Regions from separate parts of the Micromonospora sp. URMC 103 genome, predicted to be linked through region 2. Evidence: riboswitches for the same ligand, from Rfam matches in the RefSeq annotation. Region 2 holds a riboswitch; each other region holds the start of a gene.
What was found. A riboswitch is a leader RNA that binds a small molecule or an ion and turns the genes downstream of it on or off. The one in region 2 is predicted to bind cobalamin.
Positions count from the first base shown of each region.

Region 1: linked by a shared signal. The riboswitch ahead of cobN (cobaltochelatase subunit CobN) and the one ahead of ACSNOA_RS10860 (ribonucleoside-diphosphate reductase subunit alpha) in region 2 are both predicted to bind cobalamin.
Region 3: linked by a shared signal. The riboswitch ahead of ACSNOA_RS00900 (ABC transporter substrate-binding protein) and the one ahead of ACSNOA_RS10860 (ribonucleoside-diphosphate reductase subunit alpha) in region 2 are both predicted to bind cobalamin.

Region 1 covers NZ_JBPQTR010000005.1:1,307,776-1,310,035, reverse strand. Annotated here, with positions in the region: gene ACSNOA_RS19145 (hypothetical protein) at 241-576, shown strand; cobalamin riboswitch at 624-800, shown strand; gene cobN (cobaltochelatase subunit CobN) at 1,060-2,260, shown strand, end outside.
Region 2 covers NZ_JBPQTR010000004.1:1,555,212-1,557,471, forward strand. Annotated here, with positions in the region: gene ACSNOA_RS10860 (ribonucleoside-diphosphate reductase subunit alpha) at 1-1,035, opposite strand, end outside; cobalamin riboswitch at 1,168-1,377, opposite strand; gene ACSNOA_RS10865 (CbtA family protein) at 1,596-2,260, opposite strand, start outside.
Region 3 covers NZ_JBPQTR010000003.1:110,846-113,105, forward strand. Annotated here, with positions in the region: gene ACSNOA_RS00895 (FecCD family ABC transporter permease) at 1-82, opposite strand, end outside; gene ACSNOA_RS00900 (ABC transporter substrate-binding protein) at 111-1,046, opposite strand; cobalamin riboswitch at 1,128-1,254, opposite strand; gene ACSNOA_RS00905 (M14 family zinc carboxypeptidase) at 1,411-2,260, opposite strand, start outside.

The DNA of each region.
Region 1 (2,260 bases), on a different contig from region 2:
GCCCGCCGCCGGCGAGCCTGATGCCTCAGAGGCATAAATATGACTCTGAGGCATCACGCTCGCGGGGAGACCGGCCCGGCCGAGAGGGCCGTCGGCCGGGCACCGCGCCCGGGAACGACCGCCGACCGCGTCAGTCGCGTAACCACACGGCGGTGGTCAGCCTGCTCCCATCCCGCTCGCAGCGTTCTGCCAGGTAACGGTGCTGAACTGGGGGTGGAAGGCTGAGGAGAGGAGCTGGGCATGGGCTTGTTCAACCGGCGCTCCCGCGCCGCCGACGGTACCCCGACGAAGCTCGACCGGGAGGCGACCCGGGACGACCTCGCCGCGTTGGAGGCGTTCATCGCGAGCCGCCGCGGCGTCGAGTTCTACCTGGAGCCGGAGACCACCGCGACCGACACGACCGTCGTGGCGATCGCCGACGACGGCGAGTGGATCCGGCGCCGCACCGGCTCGCCCCGGGCGGCGGCCGCCATCGCGCGGCGGCACGCCGTACCGCTGTACGAGGCCGCCCGCACCGGGTACCCCGACCGGATGCGCGCCTGGAACCGGGCCCACCCCGAGCGCCGAGCGCGCTGACCGCGGACCCGCCCCGAGGCCGCGTTGACCGGCGCGGACGGGTGTGGCAGCATTCGCGGCCTGACGGCAGTGAAGGAAGCCGGTGCGATTCCGGCGCGGTCCCGCCACTGTCACCGGGGAGCGATCCCCCCTCGTGAGCCACGGCCGCGCGTGCGCGGTTGGAAGGCCGGGGGTGAGCGTCGATCCGGGAGCCAGGATACTTCGGCCGTCGGGACGTGACCCCAGGGCGTGGACACCCGAGGAGGACCCGATGACGCACCGCGTCCCGCGTGCCGCCGGCGATCGCCGGCCCCGGCCCGCATCCCACGGCACCCGCCGGCCCGACCGCGCCCTCCGCTGATCCGCGCGCCCCGTCGCCCCGCCCCGCCCGGTGGCGGGCGAACCGTCGCCGCCGAGCCGGCCCGTCGAGCCGCGACCCGCTGACCCCCGTTCTCCGCCCGGCCGCCCGTACGGCGATCCGGTCGCCACTCCCCGGAGCCACCCGTGCGTACCCTGCTGCTCTCCACGTCCGACACCGACCTGCTGGCCGCCCGCGCCAGCGGCGCCGACTACCGGCTGGCCAACCCGGCGCGGATCGACGCCGACGCCGTGCCCGCCCTGCTCGACGGCGTCGACCTCGCCGTCGTACGGCTGCTCGGCGGCCGGCCCGCGTGGCCGGACGGTCTCGCCGCGGTGCTCGCCTCCGGCGTGCCGACGGTCGTGCTCAGCGGCGAGTCGGCGCCCGACGCGGAGCTGATGGCCGCGTCCACCGTGCCGGCCGGCGTGGCCACCCAGGCGCTCGCCTACCTCGTGGAGGGCGGTCCGGAGAACCTCGCCCAGCTGGCCGCGTTCCTCTCCGACACGGTCCTGCTCACCGGCGAGGGGTTCGCGCCGCCCGCGCCGACCCCGGCGTACGGCGTGCACGGCGACCGGGCCGCCGATCCCGACCGGCCCACGGTCGGGATCGTCTTCTACCGGGCGCACGCCCTGGCCGGCAACACCGCCTTCGTCGACACCCTGGCCGACGCCGTCGAGGCGGCCGGCGCGAACCCGCTGTCGGTCTACTGTGGATCGCTGCGCGGGCTGACGGCCGGCGCCGGCCCGCTGGAACTGCTCGCCCGCTGCGACGCGCTGCTCGTCACCGTGCTCGCGGCCGGTGGGGCGGTCGCCGCGGACGCCTCGGCCGGCGGCGACGAGGACGCCTGGGACGTCGGCGCCCTCGCCGCACTCGACGTGCCGGTCATCCAGGCGCTCTGCCTGACCAGCACCCGCGAGCAGTGGGCCGGCTCGGACGCCGGGCTGACCCCGTTGGACGCCGCCATGCAGGTGGCCGTGCCGGAGTTCGACGGCCGGATCATCACCGTGCCGTTCTCGTTCAAGCGCATCGACGCCGACGGCCTGTCCGTGTACGCCGCCGACGCCGAACGCGCGGCCCGCGTGGCCGGCATCGCGGTGCGTCACGCGCGGCTGCGGCGGCTGCCGAACGCGGACAAGCGGCTGGCCGTCGTGCTCAGCTCCTACCCGACGAAGCACTCCCGGGTCGGCAACGCCGTCGGGCTCGACACCCCCGCCTCGGCGGTGCGGCTGCTCGGTGCGCTCGCCGAGGCCGGCTACGACCTGGGCGACGCCCCGCCGCCCGACGACGGGGACGCGCTGATCCACGCGCTGATCGCGGCGGGCGGGCACGACGTCGAGTGGCTGACGC
Region 2 (2,260 bases):
CGCCAGGTTGAGGTTGTGCGTACGCCGGGACTCCTCACCGGTGTTGTCCCGCAGTTCGAGGAACTCCTCGATGTCCGGGTGCCAGGGCTCCAGGTAGACGCAGGCCGCGCCCTTGCGCCGGCCACCCTGGTTCACCGCCGCCACGCCGGCGTCGAGGGTCTTGAGGAACGGCACGATGCCGTTCGACCTGCCGTTCGTGCCGCGGATCAGCGCGCCCCGACCGCGCACCCGGGACCAGGAGATGCCGATGCCGCCGGAGAACTTCGACAGCTTCGCGACCTGGTGGTAACGCTCGTAGATCGAGTCCAGCTCGTCCCGCGGCGAGTCGACCAGGAAGCACGACGACATCTGGGTGTGCCGGGTCCCGGAGTTGAACAGGGTCGGGGAACTCGGCAGGTAGGCCAGGCTGGACATCAGCCGGTAGAAGCCGATCGCCTCGCCCGGCGTCTGCGACAGCCCGCAGGCGACCCGCAGCAACCAGTACTGCGGCGTCTCCACCACGAGGCGGGACTCCGGATGCCGCAGCAGGTAACGGTCGGCCACCGTCCGCAGGCCGAAATACTCGAACCGCAGATCGCCGTCCGGGTCGACGGCGTCGTCGAGCTTGCGGGCGTTGCGGGCCACGAACGCGGCGGTCGCGTCCCCGATCAGTCCGAGCCCGTGGGCGTACGCGATCGACTGGCTGAAGCTCGCCACGCCCTGCCCACGGACCTCCTTGTCCACGTACGCGGCCAGCAGCCGCGCCGCAAGCCTCGAGTACTGCGGCTCCTCGCCGATCAGCTCCGCCGCCGTCTGAATCGACAGCTTGTCCAACTCGGCGGTGGTCGCCCCGTCGTACAGGCCGCTGATCGTCTTCGTGGCGACCCGCAGCGGGTCGACCTCGTCCAGGTCGGCGACCCACCGCTCGACCGCTCTGACGATCTTGTTGACGTCCACCGGCTCGGTGTCGCCGTTGCGCTTGCGGACCTGCATCACATGCCGACGCTGCTCCGGCACCGCCTCATCGGCCACCGCCTGTTCCTGCGTCGCCGTCATGTCCCCTCCTCACGCCTGTCCCCGAGGTCGATGAACGCGCAGGAGGACGCCATTGGCCGTACGCGGCCGGCCCGCCGTGACCGGCCGGCTCCTGGCGTCGGCCGTCCCGCGCGGCCTCCGACCGCCGCACGCGACGCGTGCGGCGCGCTGGCAGGTCTTCGGACTCGTGGGCCTGACGAACGTCGCCTACTGGCCGTCGCTTCCCAGACCTCGCGGCCCAGTGCTGTCGTGACGGCGGTCGTTCCCACTCACCGCTGCGGGGCAGTCCCGGATTCCCACCGGGTTCCCTGTTGCCTCGACTCCCGATGGACCGGTCGCCGAACCAGCTGCACGGACACCATATATGGGTGTGCCGGAGGAGTAGCAACACCATATGGTGTGCCGTCGTGTCGGCAGCATCACTCACGTCGTCGCGCGCGTCGGGTTGCTGGCGCCGTCCTGACGGACGCTGGCGCAGACGAAACGGGCACGGGCCTGGGCCCGCGTGGAACGCGAGACCGGCCCGTGCCCGCTGGACCGCTAGCCGATGGGCGTGGTCGTGGTCGTGTCCACCGAGGACGTCACGCCGCCGGGGTGAACACCGAACGGACGCGGAGCTGTCGCTCGGTCAACGCGCCGAAGAGCAGCCCGAGGGTGGCCCACGTGACGAGCTGGGTGCCGAGTGACGCGAGCCGGAAGTTCCAGAGCACGAGGGCGGGGAACCCGTCGGGCACCTCGCTGACCGTCGGCAGGGCGAGCTGGACCACGGCGATCACGACGGTGAACGCGACGGCGGCGAGGATGGTGGCGTTCCAGCCACCCCACCGCGGGTACAGCCAGCGTCCGAACGAGATGGCCAGCAACCCCACGGCGACCGCGATGACGATCATGAGGAAGAACAGGCCGGTGCGTTGGCCGAGCGTGTCCGGGTTGCCGGTGGCCGGGGGATTGGCGGGGTACTTGAGCGAGGGCACGAACGCGACGGTCACGAAACCGCCGAGGCCCACGAGCGCGGCCGTGGCGCGGGCGCCGAAGCGACCGATTCTGCCGTACGCCACGGCGAAGGCGAGCGCGAACAGGCCGCCGAGCGCCACCCCGTAGACGACGGTGGCGGTGGCCAGACCGATCGTGCTCTGCACGGTGCGACTGACCAGCTCGTGCTCGCCGCCTCCAGCGTGCGTGTGCGTGTGCGCGGCGGCGTGGGCGGCTTCGACGTCGATGGCCTGCCCGACCGGGCCCTCACCGA
Region 3 (2,260 bases), on a different contig from region 2:
CGACCAGCCAGAGCGGGCGCAGGCCGGCCGGGCGGGACGCGGGGAGCGTCCCGGCCGGCCGGGCCTGCGCCGGCGGTCGCACGGGAAGGAGCCTGGTCACCGACGGTCCGTCACGCGGGCACCTTCGCGACCGCGTCCACGATGGCCCGCAGCAGGTCGACCACGCGCGGCCCCCAGCGGGAGGCGATGTCGTCGTCCAGCGCCACGACCTGGTTGTTCTTCACGGCGCTGATCCCGGACCAGCCGCTGCGGGCCTTGACCGTTTCGGCGCTCTGCTGGCAGCACTTCGTGTCGGCCAGGAAGACGAAGTCCGGGTCGGCCTTGACGATGACCTCCTGCGAGAGCTGCGGGTAGCCGCCGTTCTTCCCCTCGGTGTCCGCCGCGTCGGCGATGTTCTCCAAACCGGCCAGCGCGTAGAGCGAGCCGATGAAGGTCTTGCTGGTCGCGCTGTACAGCTCGGGGCCCAGCTCGTGGTAGTAGGTGAGCTTCTCGGGCCGCTGCGGCAGGTCCTTCACGAGCTTGGCGATGTCGTCGCGCATCCGCCGGGTCACGTCGGCCGCCTCAGTGGGGTGGCCGGTGAGCGTGCCCAGGTCGGTGATCTGCTGGTACGAGTCGTCCAACGTCTTCGCCGCGGGCGTGAGGTACACGGGGATCTTCAGCTTGCCGAGCTGGTCCACGATCTTGTTGCGGTCGTCGGAGATCACCACGAGGTCGGGGTTCTTGGCGGCGATCGCCTCGGCGTTCGGCTGGAAGCCGGAGAGGTCGCTCTTCGGCGCCTCGGCCGGGTAGTTCGAGTTGTCGTCGACCGCCACGACCTGCGGACCGGCGCCGATCGCGAAGAGCATCTCCGTCGCGCTCGGCGACAGCGCGACGATCTTCTCGGGGCGCTTGTCGAGGGTGACGGCGCCGACGGTGGCCGGGAAGGCCGCCGCCGAGGAGCCGCTGCCGGCCGAGGGTGTGTCGCCGGCCTTGTCGGCGCAGGCGCCGAGGGCGAGCGCGGCGACCGCGAGGGTCGCGGCGAACAGCCGGGGGGTGCGTCTGGACATCGGTCCTCCTGTCGGTCGAGGAGCGTGGTGCTTCGCCGACAGGAACACTGCGCCCGTCCGCGAGGCGCCCTTCCTCGAGAGCGCGGGTCGCGACCGACCGCAGGCGACCTGGCTCGTCCCCGCCGACGAGGCGGTGGGGCATCACAGTTGCGGGACAGCGCCGGGATCACACCGGCTTCGCTGCGGAACGATCGGTAAGACGGTAGCGCACCACCTGGCCGGGACCGAGCGACGAAAGAGCCCATCGAGCGCCGACGATGATCCGGCCCGCGGCGGCGCGGGCCGGATCACTCGTTGCTGCCGGTATGTCCGGTCCAGGCGGGTGGCGGGGCCCCGCTGGGGGGCGGGACGGGGCCCCACCCGCTCAGGAGGAGGTGATGGTGACGTTGTCCACAGCCGCCTCGACGAGGCTGGCGCCGGAGGCGTCCGCCGCCTGCACGAGGATCCGGACCGACTGCCCGGCGTACGGGGTGAGGTTGAGGTTCGACACCGTCCAGGCGCCGTTGCGGTTGGTGGCCGCGCCGGCCTGGTTGAGCAGCGTGGTGGTGCCCCCGCCGTGCACGACGCTGACCCGGAAGTAGTCGGCCGAGGACGCGTTCGAGCCGTGCGCCAGGTACCAGGCCAGCGAGAGCGTGAGCGTGCCGCTCGCCGGCAGCGTCACCGCCGGCGACTGTGCCGTCGTCACGCCGCCGTCGAGGTCGTAGTCGCCCGCCGCGGCGCCGGCCAGCCGGCCGGTCACGAGGTCGTTGCTGCCGCCGTACGGGGTGAGCTGCTTCGCCCCGCTGGACGTGGTCGCCTGGGCCGCACCCCGCTCGAACGCCCCGAGGGTGGCCGTGTCGGTGCCGGACGGGTTGACGGTCCACCCGGTCGCCGTCTCGAAGGTGTCCGACCAGACCGTGGCGCCGCCGCCACCACCGCCGCAGTACTGCGCCTGCTTGCCGATCGCCCGGTACGGGCAGTCGGCGTACTCGCTGAGCATGAGCACCGCCTCCCGGTTGCGGGAGGTCTGCGCGGGGATCACCTCGTCGGGCGGGTAGAAGCCGCCGCCGCTGGCCGAGCCCGGGTACATCTCGAAGGTGTACGCCCAGATGCCGTGCGCCGCCCACATCCAGTCGATGCTGGTCCCGTCGGCGATGTAGAGGTCGCTGGACTGTTCCGGGGTGTAGCCGTTGGTGGCCGCCATCTGCTGGCCGATGGTGGCGAAGGTGTTGTAC